DNA from 2 places in the Corticicoccus populi genome. Region 1 is predicted to be linked to the other one. Evidence: a T-box and tRNA genes for the amino acid it is inferred to sense, from the RefSeq annotation. Region 1 holds a T-box; the other holds one or more tRNA genes.
The links. A T-box is a leader RNA that pairs with one kind of tRNA and senses whether it is charged. The one in region 1 lies ahead of ACFSX4_RS02155 (valine--tRNA ligase), so its partner is inferred to be a tRNA-Val.

Region 1 (9,898 bases):
ATAAAACCGGATGCAGCACCCAGTGTTACCATTGCCGTACCAACCATTGCATCATATCCGAGTGCTACTGCAAGAACAATACCAATCGGCACAAATATAATAGCTTCTTCAGACATTCCGGTTGTAAATCCTAAAATTGAAAATACAGTCATGATTACCGGAATCATTAACTTCTCATTTCCCTGCATACTTGTCATTATTTTCTGCACCATCGCCTCAATTGCACCTGTCGCTCGTATCACGCCAAATGCACCGCCGATTAAGAATACGTAAAAAATAATGTCTGCCACTTCAATCAATCCTGTAGGAATAGACATGAAAAGTTCGAATATTGATACCGGATCTTGTGCCACCTGTTCATACGAACCGTTGACAACCACTGTACGTTCTCCCTGTTCCACCCTGTCATATTCCCCGGCAGGTATTATGTAACTGAGTGCCGCACCAATAATAACCACTGCAAGCAGAATTGCATAAGTATGCGGAAACCTGCTGCTTATATCCCTTGGATCTTTTTTATAATCTGCCATAATAACCACTCCAAATTTAATATGTATACCATTATATACATAAACAATCGTTTTTGTCAGAAAAAATTAAAATTTAGTAATGTATATTCAATACAAAAATACCTCTGCACCTGATTGCTCAGTTACAGAGGTATTTTATTCACGTAATATTTAATTGATTAAAGTGCTGTTTGACGTCACTGATAAAATAAAGACTTCCGGTTACAAGCAGAACATCTCCGCTGAACGTGTCAATGTACTCTATGAAATCGTCCACTTTACGCTTCTCAGTATGTCTGACCTCTTTGTAAATATCGTCCGCAGACATCGCTTTAAAGAAATTAAACTCCGTCACAACAAATTCATCCGCGATTTCAGAAAGACGGTCTGTCATACTGCCGAGCGGTTTGCCTTTGACTGCAGAAAATAACACAGTAATCTTTCTGTCACCGTAATATGTTTCCATCGTCTTAACGAGGGCCTCCACCGCTTCCTGATTATGGGCACCGTCCAGAATAATTAACGGATTTTCGCTGATTTTTTCAATACGGCCGGACCATGTAGTATCTTCCACAGCTTCAATCGTTTTATTGACATCAATATCAATCAATTCCCGCTCACACATATCCAACAGTGCAGTAATTGCGAGTGCTGCATTTTCTTTTTGATGATCCCCGATCATTGAAAGTACAATATTTTCAAAATCATAGTGCTTATACTGATAGTCAAACTCACCGTTTTTAGAACGGATGGTGATTTCTGCATTCAAAGCCATGCCCAGCGACCCTTTTTCTTCAAGTCTTTTATACACATAATCTTTAGAACGCTCATCATGCACGTTAAATACGAGCGGCACACCGCTTTTAATCACGCCTGATTTATCTTTTGTAATATCAAGCAGTGTATCTCCGAGAATGTCAGTATGATCCAGTCCAATACTTGTCAATACTGTCATCACAGGATTAAATACGTTCGTTGAATCATGCGTGGCACCAAGACCCGCTTCAACAACAACAAAATCCACCGGCTGCACCCGGCCGAAATATACAAACATCATCATCGTAATAATTTCGAATTCCGTTGCTGTACCGAGATCTGTTTCTGTTTCCATGTCTTCACTGACCGGACGCACAATATCAGCGATTTCTGCAATTGCCTCATCAGAAATCGGCCGGCCGTCAAGAGAAATACGTTCATTGAATGTTTCAATGTATGGAGACGTAAATGTCCCTACAGTATAATTGTTTGCATTTAATCCATTTCTTAAATAACTTACTGTTGAGCCTTTTCCGTTCGTACCCACGACATGAATCCCCTTAATGTTTCTTTCCGGATGGTTCAGTCTCTGAAGCATCCATTCCATGCGCTTTACTCCCGGTTTAATTCCGAACTTAATCCGTCCATGAATCCAAGCCAAACTTTCGTCATAGTTCATGACTTAATCCATCCCCTTTAAATGTTCCAATCTTGATTTAACTTCTTCATACTGCAGCTGATATTTCTCTTTCTTTTCTTTCTCTTTTTGAACCACAGCTTCAGGTGCATTACTTACAAAACGCTCGTTTGATAATTTACCTTCGACACGTTTCAACTCACCTTCAAGCTTTTCAAGAGAAGTATTCAGTCTTTCAATCTCTGCTTCTTTATTAATCAGACCTGACAATGGCAGAACAATCGTTGCACCGCTCACAACATCCGTCTTATCGTCGTCGCCTGCTTCAATATTGCTTTTTATATCAAGTGTTTTCGGATTACAGAAGCGCTCTAAATAATGTCTGTTTTTGCTGACAGATTCACGCTTCTTATCATCCTTCACTTCAATATTAATATTGATTTCTTTAGACAGCGGTGTATTCACTTCATTTCGTGTCTGACGGATTGATTTAATAATTTCAACCAGCAGTGCCATGTCATTGGTTGCCTGCGGATAAATCAAAGTCTCATCGACAGACGGCCACTCACTGGTTACAATCGTCCGGTTGCTTTCAATGGACTGATAAATTTCCTCTGTTACAAACGGCATAAACGGATGAAGCATTTTCATTGTCTTATCCAGTGTATACAACAGAACAGAACGTGTCATATGCTTTTCTTCGTCTGTACCTTCAAGCATCGGTACCTTCGCCATTTCGATATACCAGTCACAGAACTCGTCCCAGATAAAATTATACAATATACGGCCGACTTCGCCAAATTCATACTGCTCTGACAAACGCGTCACATTTTCAATTGTGTCATTTAAACGGGTCAGAATCCATTCATCAGCAAGAGATTTATCTCCTTCTAAATTAATATCCCCCATTTTAAAATCTTCACCGATATTCATCAGGCTGAACCTTGATGCGTTCCAGATTTTATTAATAAAGTTCCATACGGACTCTACTTTTTCATCGGAGTAACGCAGATCCTGCCCCGGTGTTGTACCTGTAGACAGGAAGTATCTCAGTGCATCTGCACCATACTTCTCAATGACATCCATCGGATCCACACCGTTGCCGAGGGATTTCGACATTTTTCTGTTCTGATCATCACGGACAAGACCGTGCAAGAGCACATCATCAAACGGTTTTTCCCCGGTATGTTCAAGTGATGAGAAGATCATCCGTGCCACCCAGAAGAAAATAATATCATAGCCGGTTACCAGTACATTTGTCGGGAAGAATTTTTTCAAATCATCCGCTTCTTCCGGCCAGCCCATTGTTGAAAACGGCCAGAGTGCACTTGAGAACCATGTATCAAGAACATCTTCATCCTGTACCCAGTTTTCAACATCTTCAGGTGCTTCCATACCTACATACATTTCACCGGTTTCTTTATGGTACCATGCAGGAATCTGGTGCCCCCACCACAACTGTCTTGAAATACACCAGTCACGTATATTTTCCATCCATGTATTAAATGTTCCTTCAAAACGTTCAGGCACAAAATCAATACGGTTGTCTGTTTTCTGGTTCGAAAGACTTTCATCAGCAAGCGGCTGCATTTTCACAAACCATTGTGTGGACAGGTAAGGTTCAACCACTGCGTTGCTGCGCTCGGAATGACCAACTGAATGAACGTGGGACTCAATGTCAATCATGTAACCCGCGTCATCCAGATCTTTAACCAGTGCGCGTCTGCATTCAAAACGATCCATTCCTTCATATTTGCCGCCGAGTGCATTAATGGAACCATCCGGATGCATAACATTAATCCGTTCCAGGTTGTGACGGTTGCCGAGTTCAAAGTCATTCGGGTCATGTGCAGGTGTGACTTTCATGACACCTGTTCCAAATTCTTTATCCACATAACTGTCTGCAATAATCGGCAGCTCACGGCCGATAACAGGAAGAATTGCTTTTTTACCAATGTAATTCTGATAGCGTTCATCATCCGGATGAACCACCACTGCAGTATCACCGAGCATCGTTTCAGGACGTGTTGTTGCGATTTCAAGGAAGCCGGAGCCGTCCTCAAGCGGATATTTCACATGATAAAACTTACCTTCAATTTCCTTGTGTATCACTTCAATATCCGATAAGGCAGTCTGTGTTGCAGGATCCCAGTTGATAATATACTCACCTCTATAAATCAGACCCTTATTATACATGTCAACAAACACTTTCCGCACTGCTTTAGAGAGCCCTTCATCCAAAGTAAAACGTTCTTTATCATAATCAAGACCGAGGCCGAGCTTCGCCCACTGACTGCGGATGAAATCTGCATATTCTTCTTTCCAGTTCCACGAATGTTCGAGGAATTTCTCACGGCCGATATCATGGCGGTTAATCCCCTCTTCGCGGAGACGTGCATCCACTTTTGCCTGTGTAGCAATTCCCGCATGATCCATTCCAGGAAGATAAAGTACTTCATATCCCTGCATCCGCTTCATCCGGGTAATAATATCCTGTAGTGTTGTATCCCATGCATGTCCAAGATGCAGTTTCCCTGTTACATTCGGCGGCGGTATGACAATACTGAACGGTTCTTTATCACTTGCTGCGTCAGATTTAAAGCTCCCTGCCTCCAGCCATTTTTTATATTTTCCTTCTTCTACACTTTGTGGATGATATTTTTTGGGCATTTCCATCAAACCACTCCTTTTCTTCAAAATAAAAACCCCCGAATCCTATACATAGGACGGGAGTTCCGCGGTACCACCTAAATTTGGCAGTAAAATACTGCCACTCTTCATATATTTAACGCATATAAAACGTTTAACCCTACTGAATGATTTCAAGTTAAATTGTTTACAGATTACTTTCACTTAAATTTCCGGTATGTTTTCACCAGCCACATACTCTCTTCACGCCAAATTCAAGCTAATCTTCTGTACTTTAATATATTTCATTAAATTTATAGTAATCAAACTATAAAAATCTGTCAAGTTTCATTTTGTTTCTGTCGTCTTCTTTTTAAAATATAGTTAATAAGCGGTGTAACAATTAATATAATGAAAAAGATCCGGAATATGTGATAACTTGAAATCATGGCAACATCCGCCCCGATTTCAACCGCAACAACAATTAACTGACCGATTCCGCCGGGTGCCGCACTCAAAAATAAATCATTAAACTCAACATCCATAAAAATTTGAAAGAGGCCGACGAGCAGCAGTGTTCCAATGATGAGCAAAATATTTTGAACCAGCATAGAAATAATCATCCGGCCGTTCAGTTGATTCAGAAGTGACGATAACTGAACGCCCATTCGAATTCCGAACAAAATCTGTGCTGCAAACATAAATTCAATATTCATCGAGAAATCATAGCCGGTGCTTAAATTCCAGATGATCACGGCAATGATCGGGCCGAGCATAAACGGCACAGGAAATTTCAGCCGTTTCAGTATGTACATGATTACGACTGCAGCAACCGGTATTAAAATCATCGGTGTAATAAAACTTTCCGTCAGAAGCGGTGCACTGTCATCGATGACAGACACAGTGTCACTCTGAAAAAATCGTGCAATAATCGGGACAAGAATAATCACCAGGACAATTCTCGACATTTGAGTAATAGTCACAAGCAGAATATCCGCCCGTTTGTTTTCCTCAGCCATTAATATCATTTGAGACAAGGCACCGGGTATTGAAGACAGTACTGCTGTTTCAACTGTACAGCCTGTTAATTTCATAAAGAAAACAGACAGTATGAGGCTCAGAATAATCACGCAGAGCGTCATCACAATAATGCTCACCGCATGACCCGCCATCTCCTGAACCGTTTCAGGCGTAAACTGTGTGCCGATCTCAAAGCCGATGACAAATACACCAACATTGCCGAGCCACTTCGGAAAATAAAAATCACGCGTCACAAAGCGGATATATAAAAATGTCGCTGCCATGGAGCCGAACAGCCAGGGGAGGATAACTCCCGTACGGAATAACAGAAAAGAGATGACAAAAGATGTGACAATCAATAGTAGTAAATGGACATATTTCATTTAAAAATAACCTTCAATCAATATTTCGGATTTCGTATTATTTTAAGTGTATACTATTTACACATGAATAGAAAGGTCTCTAAAAGAAAAATGACGCATCTTCAAATTGAAGATACGCCATTATATTAATTATTGTTCACCGAAAAAGCCGTATAATGCAGTAATGTCATCATCTGAAAGCTGATCTTCACTAAATGCAGGCATGGAACCTTGTCCATTTCTTACAATGTCATGAAACTCATCTTCTGCAAGTGATGTCCCTGCAAGTGCCGGACCCATTCCGCCGCTGAAATCTTCACCATGACATGATGCACAGTTGTCACGCGCGATACCTTCAGCATCCGCATCACCGGATGAAGCTTCAGATTCTTCACCTGACTCTTCACCTTCAGCACTTTCTTCTCCGCCTTCATCTGAAGATTCTTCAGTTGCTGCCTCATCTTCACCTTCATGATCATCATTTCCAAGGTGAAAAATCAACAACGGCACAATTAAAATTACAATCATAACCGGAATTACCCATACAAGTGGATTTTTGGCATGATCTTCTTTTTCATTTTTACTTTTAATTTCGCGAGGTTGACCATCGACGTACGTTCGTCCCTCTTCGCTGCCATTTTCAAAGCGCTTTTCATCGCTCATATCTACGCCCCCCATATTCTATTTCACTAACTATTATACACATATTCAGCACTTCATGAAGTATTTTTTATGAATTTTCTTTAATTCTCGCTAACGCATTTCTAAATGCATTTAAAGTGTCCTGAATATCTGCTTCAGTATGTTTCGTAGATAAGAACGATGACATTTTTTACTAAAAGCAAGAGGTATGTAGATAGTCTTAAAAGCCTAACTTATAGTGTTCTCAGAGGAAAAAAAGTATTCTTACTTTTCCATTTGTATAAATTTTACCTTCCTGAGTAACGTTTTGTCAACAAGTTTCTACTATTATATATGTCTAAATATACTCTTTTGACAATACCATCCTCACCTCTCCCAAGCCTTTTTAATTTAGGTATACTCTATACTTAAATATATTCTAAAAAATAAAAAAGCTTACTAAAGTGTAAGCTTCAATATACCTATATTAATCTAATTGTTCTAACATCTCTTCTTCAGCTAATTTTTCAGCGGTGTAGACTAGATGAATTATTTTGTTTTTCGCATCAATTTCTATATCATATTCCCAAGCAATTAAAGAAGTTTTGAAAACATCATCATTCTTAAATTCAATCATTCCTGATATAGCACCTTCCTTCAAATGGTATATTGCAAAAATACCGTCATTCTTTAAAACCTTAAAAGGGAATACATTTATTTCTAATTTCCATCCATTAATTAAATCATATTGATTCATCTTAGCACCTCATGTTAGTTTTTTAATACACTTTTATACTACCATGGAACTTATTAAAAAACCCCATAAAAAAATGGCAACCTATCAATTAAGATAAGCTGCCAAAAATCAATATGATTTATAATTATTTAAACTATTTTATTTTGCGAACCTACTATTATAAGGTTCATTTTTATTTTTTTATGTTTTAACTTCTGCTTCATCGGGTAAATTTATTTTAAGTCAAAAAACAGGAGGATAACCATGAAAGCGTTAGATATTGTTGCTTTAATACTTTTAATTGTTGGTGGCTTAAACTGGTTATTGGTCGGATTATTTGAATTTGATTTAGTTGCTTCACTATTTGGTAGTCAAGAAGCTATTCTTTCTAAAGTTGTTTATATCCTAGTTGGACTATCAGCTTTATACAGCCTTAAGTTTATCGGTTTGATTAGTACAGCTACTAAACCATAAGCATAAAAATTCCCTATTATAAAAGTAGGGAATTTTTATTTTTGTGCTTAATTTATGTATTACTTCCATGTGCCCCAATCCTTGGAGACTTTTCCTGTTCGGCTATTCCAAGTCTTAACAGGAATCCACTGATTACTCTTCAAATCTAAAAGCCAGATATGACCATCAGCCCTTGCGATTTCACGGTAATCTAATCGCTGACCAGCTTTCATTTGTCCGCTTGAAGGTGCTTTCCTACTCGGACTACCTCTCCGCTTAGTAATTGGTTTATTACCATTAACCCAAACTCCAGTTTGTTTCTTCCACTGTGTTCCATGAGCATTAATATTCCAACCGTCACTCGTCTTCTTAGTTGTTGGATTTTTAGTCGAACTAGAAGTATTAGAACTCTTACCAGCATTCCCAGATTTCTTCTTCAATCCTAAATATAAAGCAATGCCTGTAGCAATCGCTCTACCTTGTGCAACTAATTTAACATCACTTCTTAATGCTTTAATATCGATATTACTATCCATGAATCCACCTTCAACAAGAATAGAAGGCATTTTGGACTGGTTGTTCATCCAGAGGTTAGCTACCTTAACACCTCTGTTAGTTAATCCCATTGCCGACACTACTCTAGGGTTTACTAGGTTAGCTAAATTCCTTGAGTTTGAAGCATTACCTTGCGGAATAAACGTTTCAACTCCACCTCCGTTAAACCATTTACCTGCTAATGCGTTGTGATGGCAAGATACTAATACATGAGCATTCCAATTATTAGCATTGTTAGTTCTTTGTGCTAATGGAATATCTCGTTGCCCTGAGGGGTCGTCTAATCGTCTTACTATTACATTCTGATATGTATTCAATTCAGCAGTTGCGGCTCTCACTACTTTGTCATTGAAAAACCATTCTCTTTCTCCTGCTGGACTTCGCTTTCCTGCTGTATGCCTTCCATGTCCTGCATCTAATGCTACTCTGTAAGTCATAATTTCTTCATCTCCTATAAAAATTTGTAGTTTTATTTCATTTCGGAACATAAAAAAAGAGCAGCCGTTTAGCTGCTCTAATTTGATATGTATTCAATTTTTATTATTATTTATTTTCCTCTGACCATTCACTACTATTCATCAGCCTAATAAACTCTTCACTGTTATGGTTGTATAATTCCAATCTATCCTTATCAACAACAAATTTCACAGTGTCGTAATGCACAACGGCATACTCACCATTTAAACTTTTACGCCAATGCTCTGTGTTGAATCCTAATTCGTTAAAATATAGTAATTTTCCAATCGAATACTTCATTTTAAAACCTCTCTTTATCAATCTCATAATTGTATTTGATTTCTTCGGGTGACAACGATTTATTATATATCCGAACCCCTGAAACTACTCCCTTTGTAAATCCTGAACTACTCGACCAGTAAGCTTGACCCAGATTGTTGAAAACTGAAGTTGATTCATCATCTGTTATAATTGAATTTCCGTATATTAAATGTTTACCATCTAAGTAAAATTTCATTTCTTTATTTTTAACAGATATCGAATAACTTAATTTATTATCGATTAAAACGCTGTATCCACCTGAACTGCTTCGCATTCCCTTCCTATTGAAAGAAATAGATTTTGCATTTTCACTTTTAAATATTTGAAATGATGTATTCGTTGAATTGGAAAATGATTTGTTTCCATCACCTAAGATGTAAGAAGAACCATTATTATCTGGTACTTCAGAAATATATAATTCCACAGTAAACTCATCTAACGAATCGAATACTATTTCATCAAAATTAACATAATCATCCACCCCATCAAACTTCAATCCGCCATCCACATATCCTGATTCCTCAGTAAAGTTAAAATTGTGTAACTGACCGTCATTGCCGTTGCCTGATAAGTCAGATGCTACCGCTCTATTAGTCGAATTATTATTCAGTGATGTAAAGTCGTAATGAAGAATTAAACTATCAGATTGAGCATAATTAGGAGAGACTAATTTGTCTCCCTTAAATAAAAATTTAGATTCATTATTACCTAATTTGAAAGAAGGTAGTTGATTATATTCATTTTTATATAAAACATCGTGACCATATTTAATTTCAATCATTAATCTTCACCCACAATTATATAAAGTAAGTCATCCTCAATTTCTTCGAGATTTTCGTACTCT
Region 2 (9,898 bases), on a different contig from region 1:
CTTTCTGAATAAGGTCCGACTCAATGTTTTAACTCCCAATAGATGATCTATCGAGCAGTTTTTCCTTACGTCCTCTCATAAAGATAAAGTATACAAGAAGAATCACTGTGCATGAGAGGGTACCCACTATCATCAGCATAATTTCTATGCCAAAAGCAGCAGAGACAAACGTGCCGAATAATATACCGACAGGTGCAAAGATTCTCGCAATCAGTATTTTGAATGAAAATACCTGGGCACGTATGCCTTCTGGTACGGTGATTTGGTAGAGATGGGTACTGTAGACATTCCAGAAAGGTCCTGAAATCCCTGCAGCAATCTCAACAACTACTGCAGTATAAATATTTCCTGAGAATGCCAGCAGTATAAATGTCAATGCACCGAGAACTAACGCTGCAATCATGATTTTGATTCGTACCGAAAGCTCGAAATCCGGCAGACTGCCGAGAATCAGTGCTCCGATAATGTAACCGACCGGCCATGATGCTGCGAATATACCATACGTCCATGCATTGCCGTTTAAGTTTTCCATGGCAAAGGGCAGGTACATTGCCTGTGCCGCAAATATACTGAAGTTTGACACTGCCATAAATATACCGAGGTAAATCAAAACCGGTTTCTGTAAATATATAACCGATCCCTTTTTAAATTGTGTCATCCATGAGGTCCTATGATTGATCCGTCTCCCGTCTTCATTAATCATGATAATGAACATCATTGAGGTAACGAGCAGTATGATGACCAGTGAAACAGACAAAGTCACCCCGAGCAGTGCCACAAGTCCCGCAGAAAGCACACCAGCAATTCTCGTCATTTGAATGATCGATGTCGCTCTGGCATTCGCTGAAATCAATTGCTTGTCATCTACGATACTTGGAATCAGTGCGTTTGCTGCAGGTTCGAAGAATGCGATTGAAATTAAAAATGCACCTGCATAAATCAGTATCAGGGTCTCGCTTCCAAGTAATATAAACACCAGCAGAACACTGAAAATCACGAGCCTTAACATTTCAGAAACAATCATGACATTCTTTCTCCGCCACCGGTCAAGATACGGTCCGATTAAAAACTGTGCAAGCATCTGCCCGATGATAATTGAAAGCCATAACGTTCCCATCGCAAGCTTTGAACCGGTTAAATCATAGACCATCCATGATAAAAGAAAAGAGCCGAAGTGATTGGCATAAGTCGATACACCAAGGGCTGTACTTAATAATGAAAAATCTTTATGTCTCATAGAGAATTTCCCCGGTGATTTAAGAGTGAGTATTAAATATCATACTAGTACACTTATTTACAGAGTTTAGAATTTTTTGAAATTAAAACTTGCAATTGACGTTACGTCAGTACGTATAATAAAGCCAGAGAGGATTGATGGATATGTATTCGACAAAAGATACTGCATCACTGCTCAACATTACTGAGCGCACTGTCAGGTATTATGACAATGAAGGAATTGTAACAGCGAGTCTCCGGAAAAACAGCCATCGTTATTTCAGCCGTGAGAAAATCACCGAGCTGTTTGTCGTTTTATTTCTCAAAAAATCAGGATACAGCCTGTCAAAAATCCGGACAGAAATGAAAAACAGTGATGATATACACACCCTCTTCAAAAATGCCGTGACGTATAAGGAAAAAGAGATCAGTAGAGATCTCGGTATGGTGAAAAGTATTAAAGAACTCCTCAATTACTATTCAGAACAGGATGTACACAGTATTAAGGAAATGGCTGAGCTGGAGCAGTTAAAATCAGATACGCTCGCACGCTGTTTGTCTCCGGATGAGCTGAAGGTGGTTCATGACATTTCAAAAATTCAGGCGCAGCACGGGATGGAAGAATCATGGCAGCTTTTAATAGACAGAATCAGAACAACCCATGACTATCAGGGGAATGTAGAGGAATGGTTCCAGCTTCTTGATATTTCATTCCAGGGACATTGGAAAATCATCCTGAAAATATGGCAGCTTGAAGAAAAGTATGAAATGAATTTTTCAGAGCTGATTGACGATAACATCAAGAAAAACATGCGTGTCTTTCTATATCAAAAGTTAGAAAAGGAGGGTTATGATGTATCGTATTAAAAATGTAAACTGGATTAATTTAGAAGAAAAAAAGATTGAAATAAAAGATATCCACATTCCGGGCACTGTCGACTTAACCATTGACGGTACAGGGAAATATTTGATGCCTGGACTCGTAGATATGCACACTCATATTACTCCTGCCAGTGCCAGACATTACTTGTACAGCGGCGTCACATCCGTTCGTAATACCGGTGGAAATTTTGACCTCATTCATTCAATTGACCGTGTCTCGCCGAAAATTTATGCAACTTACCGTTTCATCGACGGAGATCCTGGACTATGGGGACCGACTTCATATGGAAATATCTCGACGAATGATACAGAGCAGGCAGCAGAAGCGGTAGATGAACTATATGAACAAAAGGCACGCTTTGTTAAAGTATACGGCAATATTCAGGAAAATATTCTTAAAATAGTCACTGATAAAAGTCGCTCATACAATCTTGAAGCTGCGGGTGATTTCCTCCAGTCAAAATCTATTGATGCACTGAAAGCAGCCCGTTACGGCGTTACCTGGCTGGAACACGCTTCCGGAATTATTCAAAGTCTGTACCCGGATTTTCATCCGAATATGCCAATTGAGCAGTTTGACGCACTCCGGGCACAGGAGGTTGATGAGGATAAACTGACCGGGGTGCTCAAATCTCTAATTGATCAGGACGTAAAGATTGTACCGACGCTTTCATTATATGCACATTTATCAAAGAAGGGACGCAGTTTTAACGGGGAAGCACTGTCAGATTCGAAGCAGCTTCAGTTATTCGATAATGAAGAAGTGTTTACTGTTAACCGGCAGTTCTTGGAGATTGAAACCTATCTGGATTCTGATTTTATGGAGAAGCAGGCATGGCAGCTGAAAATGGTTAAAAAGATTACGAAAAAATATCTGGCACTTTGCGGTGAAGTGTATATTGGAACGGATGCACCTGCAGGTACATGGGTATACCCCGGACTTTCAATGATTGAAGAGCTGAATGAATTTAAATCTCTCGGTCTTAATGCTTATGAAGTACTTTACAAAGCGACTGTTGAAGCCCGGAAAGTTACAGGAGAGGACGACGGCTATATCCTTCTTAATGAAAATCCCATTGAACACTTTGAAAACATCCTGAATATTGAGTCCGTATTTGTCTCTGGAAAGCATTTCACCCACACAGAGATTGCCGGTCACAGGATTGATGCTGAAAAAATGCACCTGCTGATTGATGAAATCACCAATCAGTAGATGCAGTAAAACCCTTAAACTGTTATGCACAGTCTAAGGGCTGTTTTTAGAGTAATTGTTTTTTTGATGTTTTATTTCTCACCCATCGAATGGTGAGCATTATACCCATTAAGACACCCAGATATCCAAGTATCGGATAGAAAAAGTTCACAAGATCAACAAAGCCGACAAGGCTGAGTACGTAACCCGCAACTGCACTGATGATAAGTGCTGTCTTGTAATTTCTGCTGTATGGTTTCCAAAATCTTGAGAGGAAAGGATACAGCATTCCGACTGCTGTATTATAGATAATCAACAGCATCACTATCGTTAGTGACAATGATAAGAGCGGATGAATTTCTGCCGCTAGTACAAGTGTCGGGAGATCTGCTGTGGATGTGACATCCATTTTGGACACCAGTCCGCCGTTCATCAAAAGCATCAGTACGAGCAGTATCACACCACCGTATAAGCCGCCGTGTCTCGCGACTTTATGTGTTCTTGACTGCGCGCCCATAATTGATAATATGCTGAAAGCCATCGCAAGTACAATACCACTGTAGGTGACTGCATCAAGCCACCAGTAGCCTGTAGGTGTTTTACTTATATCTGAATACTGGTTCAGTTCACCAAATGATACAGATGGATTAATGAAACTGAACACCGCAATAATCATCACAATAATAACAAGAAACGGCGTTACTGCCCCGAGAGCAGTCAATATTTTATCAAAATCCAGCATTAATGTAATCACCATCGCAATCATCATAATGAATGACCCGATCCATGAAGGGATTCCGAAACTTTCTTCAAATGCCGAACCGCCGCCGGCAAGCATAATCACCATTACACCATATAGGAAAAACACCAGTACATAGTCGATAATTTTCCCAAGCGTACTGCCGAATAATAATTTTATCGGTTCCAGATGTGATTCAGCATCCATTCGATTTCCAAGCTTTGCTGCCTGTCTGCCGATAAACATAATCACGACAGCAGATAAAATGACAGCTGCATAACTCATTGTTCCAAAATTACTGAAAAACTGAAGAATTTCCTGTCCTGTCGAGAAACCTGCACCGAGTACAACACCGACATAGGCAAATCCTATTTTAATTTCGTCCTTATGATCAGAACTCAAATAATCAACTCCATTTTTGATTTAAATAAAATTTATTTTCACTAAATAAGTAAGTGGAAGTGAGAATGTGAAGGACTTTTAACACACAAGTTACATTTTAAACATATTTTTCGGCAGTCTGTCAAAGTTCACTGGTGTAAAAACACTTTTAAATGGATGATATTCATGTATTAAACGTTTTCTTTAAACTGAAATAGAATTTTATAATAGAAGATATTTGAATATCATGGTTTAAAATGGATGATGGGCTGTATTTTCATTCAAATACTAACTCTCATACATATTACATAATTTTATCGATATAATAGTAACTATAATATTTTATATTTCCCGGGAAATGAGGTGTGATAATATGATTTCTGAAATAGACAAAGTACATTTAAAGCGGTGTATTGAATTAGCTGAAGAAGCACTTCGAAATGGTGATGCACCGTTCGGTTCTGTGCTGGTTTCCGGCGAAGGTGAGGTGTTATTTGAAGACCGCAACAGAATTTCAGGCGGCGATAACACGCGTCATCCGGAATTTGAAATCGCAAGATGGGCGGCAGAACATTTAAATGCTGCTGACAGAAAAAGAGCTGTTGTTTATACATCAGGAGAACACTGTTCAATGTGTGCTTCCGCCCATGCTCTGGTTGGTCTCGGCCGGATTGTTTACGCGAGTTCTGTCATACAATTAACAGCGTGGAAGAAAGAGTGGGGGATACAGTCCGGTTCACTTAAAGGATTGTCAGTGACAGATGTCATTCATGCTGATGTTGACGGACCGGATGAAATACTCTCAAAAGAAGTCAAAAAGTTTCTCAGAAAGTATCATCAAAAATAAGGCATGCCCCGAGGGGCATGCCTTATTTTAAATGTCAGACAGATTTAACTGCGTCAACCACCGTCTCGTCACCTGATAACACTTCAAATTCCTTATGAATGGTATCGTTGTTTTCAAGCACCGCTGCTAGTGCTTCAGCGACATCTGCACGGGGCACTTCATTAATATCCTGATTCATACCGGTTTTAATTTTTCCGGTCCCTGCATCATCTGTTAAGATACCCGGATGAATAATAGTCCAGTCAAGAGATGTCCGGTTTTTCAACCATTCATCTGCATAGTGTTTTGCGATTGTGTAAACTTTAAGAGCTTCGTCTTCTTTGATTTCTCTTGCGATTTCTTCGCGTCCGGTACGGAACGTACTGACCATCACAAATCGTTTTACACCTGCTTTTTCCGCTGCTGTCATGATTTTCACAGCACCGTCAAGGTCAATCATCACTGTCTGATCGAGCCCTTTACCGCCCGCTCCGGCAGAGAATATCACCGCATCCACATCTTTCATCGCTTCTGCGAAATCTTCGATGGAGTCGTGAACGATATCCAAAACCACTGTTTCAATACCGCGCTCATCGAAGAAAGGTTGCTGTTCCTTGTTACGAATCACTGCTTTCTCTTTAATATCAGAATGATTCACTGTAATATCTGCAAAGTGTTTTGCGACTTTTCCATTTGCACCTGCAACTAGAACTTTCATTATAAATAACACCTCTCTATTTTTAATATATAATAAAGTGTATCATTCAGAAGCAGTCAAATTAAAAATTCTGCCTGTATGTAAAAAGATGCGCTGCCTCACGACAGCACATCCCTTTATAAATCTGTACAAAGTGGCTCCGAGTGGGATCGAACCACCGACCTCTTGCATGTCAAGCAAGCGCTCTCCCGCTGAGCTACGGAACCATATCTATTATTCTATATGATTCACCTTGAAAAATCATCTGTTTATGCATAATTATACTAAAATACTTTCAGGGAAAATAGTCTTCTATAGACCATCAACAATTAAAATCCCGATACCACATGCTTTAAAGACCACCATAATCAGCCAATTTCCAAAAATAGTATTGAGATTTTTCTGACTTATTAACATTGTCTATACTGTGATACTATGCTAAAATGATTAAATTCTTGTGTATCTACATAATTAATCAAGGGGGATGGAATATGTCATTATATGACACCATACAACAAAGTATTGAGGGGAAAGAAAGGGATTACGTCAGAATTTCACGGGACATATGGGATCATCCGGAGCTCCGCTTCGAAGAGAATATTTCCAGTGCAAAACTTGCAGATTACATAGAACAACAAGGCTTTGAAGTTGAACGGGGGATCGCAGACATTGAAACAGCATTTTCAGCTTCTTTCGGTTCAAGTGGTCCGACCATTGCTTTTCTTGGTGAGTTTGATGCGTTGTCAAATCTCAGTCAGAAAGCAGAATCGCCTCGGCAGGAAGCGATTGAAGAAGGCGGCAGCGGACATGGATGCGGCCACCATATGTTAGGTACAAGCGCCATGGCTGCAGCAATAGCTGCACGTGATTATCTGGTTGAAAATAATCTCGAAGGCACCATACAGTTTTTCGGCTGCCCGGGTGAAGAGGGCGGCTCCGGCAAAACGTTTATGGCCCGGGAAGGCGTCTTTGATGATATTGACGTTGCCATCTGCTGGCACCCCTGGGTCCACACGCAGGTATGGACAAGTGAGACACTCGCAAATTATCAAGTATCCTTTAAATTCAAAGGTGTTTCTACCCACGCGGCATCAAGTCCGCATCTCGGACGGAGCGCACTTGATGCTGTCGAGCTGATGAATGTTGGTGCGAACTATTTGAGAGAACATGTTGAGGACAGTGCACGCCTGCATTACGCTGTGACAAACACCGGCGGTGTATCGCCGAATGTTGTTCAGGCAGAGGCGGAAGTTCTTTATTTAATGCGTGACCTTACTGTCGAAAAGGCGGGAGCTGTTTACGAGCGTGTGAAGAAAATTGCTGAGGGTGCGGCATTAATGACAGAAACCGAACTCAGTATCCATTTCGAAAAAGCATGCTCAAACTACCTGCGCAACAACGTACTTGAAGAAGTAATGGAAACACAGCTTAAAGAAATCGGCGGTATTTCCTATTCTGCTGATGAGCTTGAGTTTGCAGAGCAGATTCAAGAGACACTAACAGAAGATGAAATTAATCATTCAAGTGCACAGATTACAGGTTCATACCACAGAGCAGGTCAGGAGGCACCGGATTCGTATGGTATATTGTGCGGCGATCCTGCGCCGTATTCAAAAGCAGTCGACCTGCTGCCGGGCTCTTCAGATGTCGGAGATGTCAGCCAGCTTGCACCTACGGTACAATGTCTTGCGACTTGTTATGCTTTCGGTACACAAATGCACACATGGCAGACTGTCACACAGGGAAAGACTACTTACGCTGCGAAAGGTATGATTCATGCCGCAAAAATCATGGCACAGACTGCCGGTGCACTGCTTGACAGCCCTGAGAAAATCACTGCTGCAAAAGAAGAATTCGACCGCCGGAAAAATGGCAGACCTTATGAATGTCCGATTCCAAAAGGCGTCACACCATCCAAATTAAACTAAAATTCTATTACTATAAAGAGGTGTATGATGAACAATACAGATCAAAATAAATCAAGAACACAGAGTGTTCTTGATTTTGTGGAGTACTTTGGTAATAAACTCCCGCATCCATTTATGATATTCGTTTACCTTGCTGCAATTATTATTGTGATTTCAGCAGTCGTTGCTTACTTTGATGTATCGGTTGTCCATCCGGGGACCGGTGAGGAAGTATCTGCACAGAATCTGTTATCCGGTGAAGGGCTTTTATTCGCACTTGAATCCATGCTGTCGAACTTTACAGGATTCGCACCACTCGGCCTGGTTCTTACAATGATTCTCGGTATTGGTGTTGCGCAGGGTGTCGGCCTGTTCGATACTGCCATTAAAGCTTCCATCGCAAAAGCACCGAGAGCAGTCATTACATACGCTATCGCTTTTGTTGCCGTGATGGGGAATATCGCATCAGATGCGGCCGTTATAATTATTCCGCCGCTCGCCGCGATGATTTTTTACAGTCTTGGAAGAAATCCTATCGCAGGTATCGCAACCGGTTTTGCCGGTGCTATCGGAGGATTCACAGCCAACCTGATGATTGCCGGAACTGATGCACTTCTTGCAGGTATTACAACAGAAGCAGCTCAGTCAATTGATCCGAATATGGTCGTTACAGCAGTAGATAACTATTTCTTTATCTCTGCTTCCGTGTTTGTTGTTGTTTTCCTGGTCGGTATTGTTACTGAAAAGATTATCGAGCCAAGACTCGGAGAATATAACCCTGAATATGCCGAGGAAGGTGTATTGGAGCAGGAGCAGGACGAAGTGTCCAAGCAGGAAATGAAAGCGTTGATATACTCAATTATTTCCGCTCTCCTTTACGCTGGTCTCGTGATTGCTTTAATCTGGCCGGAAAATTCCGTGCTCCGTGGTGAGAACGGCAGCCTTGTTCCATCACCATTCCTGTCAAATATTATACCGATTATATTCCTGTTATTCATTGTTGTATCTGTAACATACGGTGTAACTGCAAAAACGATTAAAAAAGCATCGGACGTTCCGGTGTATATGACAAGTGCCATTAAAGGTATGGCACCATACATCGTTTTAGTATTCGCAATTTCCCAGTTTATTGCGTACTTCAACTGGACAAACTTAAGTACTATTATTGCCGTAAACAGCGCAGATTTTCTGGAATCTGTTAACTTTACCGGCTTACCTTTAATTATTATATTTATTTTAGTAATGGGTGTATTGAATCAGTTTATTACCAGCGGATCTGCACAATGGGCACTGATGGCTCCGGTATTTGTACCGATGTTTATGCTGCTCGACTATCATCCCGCATTTACCCAGGTTGCATATCGTATCGGTGACTCATCAACAAGTCTTCTAACGCCGCTGAATCCGTACTTGATCATGGTCCTCGGCTTTATGAAACGCTACGATTCACGTTCAGGACTCGGTTCAATTATTTCAACAATGATTCCATATACGATTTTCCTATTAACCGGCTGGATTTTACTGATGGTCGTATGGGTGCTTCTTGACCTGCCTGTCGGCCCTGGTATTAACATTAGATTAAGCGAATAAAACTACAGACGGAGATAATTCTCCGTCTTTTTTTGTAAAGGGGCGTATTTATGTATAAAAAATCTCAAATCACTGCAGCATCACGCGGGGATATTCCAATGGATACTGTCATTCGAAACGTCAATCTTGTCAATGTATTCACCGCTGAAATATACAGGGCGGACATCGGTATTAAAGAAGATGTTTTTGCAGGTGTTGCACGGTATCAGGAAGGAAAACCGGCTTACGAAATGTCCGGCGATACAGAGATTGACGGTTCCGGAAAGTATGCTGTACCTGGCTTCATAGACTGTCATGTACATATCGAGAGTACCATGGTGACACCTGAAAACTTTGTAAAGGCACTGATTGAAAGAGGTACCACCGCCGCAGTCATTGACCCTCACGAGATTGCGAATGTTCTTGGTGTCGACGGTGTTAAATACATGATTGACGCAACAAAAGATATGCCGGTTGATATATTCATCAC

Region 2: it has a tRNA-Val gene. The T-box ahead of ACFSX4_RS02155 (valine--tRNA ligase) is inferred to sense a tRNA for this amino acid. The anticodon was not compared.

Annotation. Positions count from the first base shown of each region.
Region 1 is NZ_JBHUOQ010000001.1:395,618-405,515, reverse strand. Features, by position in the region: gene ACFSX4_RS02165 (YfcC family protein) at 1-530, opposite strand, end outside; gene ACFSX4_RS02160 (bifunctional folylpolyglutamate synthase/dihydrofolate synthase) at 670-1,944, opposite strand; gene ACFSX4_RS02155 (valine--tRNA ligase) at 1,948-4,578, opposite strand; T-box leader at 4,622-4,830, opposite strand; gene ACFSX4_RS02150 (AbrB family transcriptional regulator) at 4,872-5,933, opposite strand; gene ACFSX4_RS02145 (c-type cytochrome) at 6,063-6,575, opposite strand; gene ACFSX4_RS02140 (hypothetical protein) at 7,021-7,290, opposite strand; gene ACFSX4_RS02135 (DUF378 domain-containing protein) at 7,534-7,743, shown strand; gene ACFSX4_RS02130 (N-acetylmuramoyl-L-alanine amidase) at 7,803-8,765, opposite strand; gene ACFSX4_RS02125 (hypothetical protein) at 8,821-9,033, opposite strand; gene ACFSX4_RS02120 (LamG-like jellyroll fold domain-containing protein) at 9,035-9,835, opposite strand; gene ACFSX4_RS02115 (hypothetical protein) at 9,835-9,898, opposite strand, start outside.
Region 2 is NZ_JBHUOQ010000004.1:262,000-271,897, forward strand. Features, by position in the region: gene ACFSX4_RS11020 (MFS transporter) at 29-1,237, opposite strand; gene ACFSX4_RS11025 (MerR family transcriptional regulator) at 1,381-2,082, shown strand; gene ACFSX4_RS11030 (amidohydrolase family protein) at 2,069-3,310, shown strand; gene ACFSX4_RS11035 (YkvI family membrane protein) at 3,357-4,430, opposite strand; gene ACFSX4_RS11040 (nucleoside deaminase) at 4,783-5,256, shown strand; gene ACFSX4_RS11045 (SDR family oxidoreductase) at 5,291-5,953, opposite strand; tRNA gene ACFSX4_RS11050 (tRNA-Val) at 6,088-6,159, opposite strand; gene ACFSX4_RS11055 (amidohydrolase) at 6,424-7,860, shown strand; gene ACFSX4_RS11060 (AbgT family transporter) at 7,885-9,429, shown strand; gene ACFSX4_RS11065 (adenine deaminase) at 9,480-9,898, shown strand, end outside.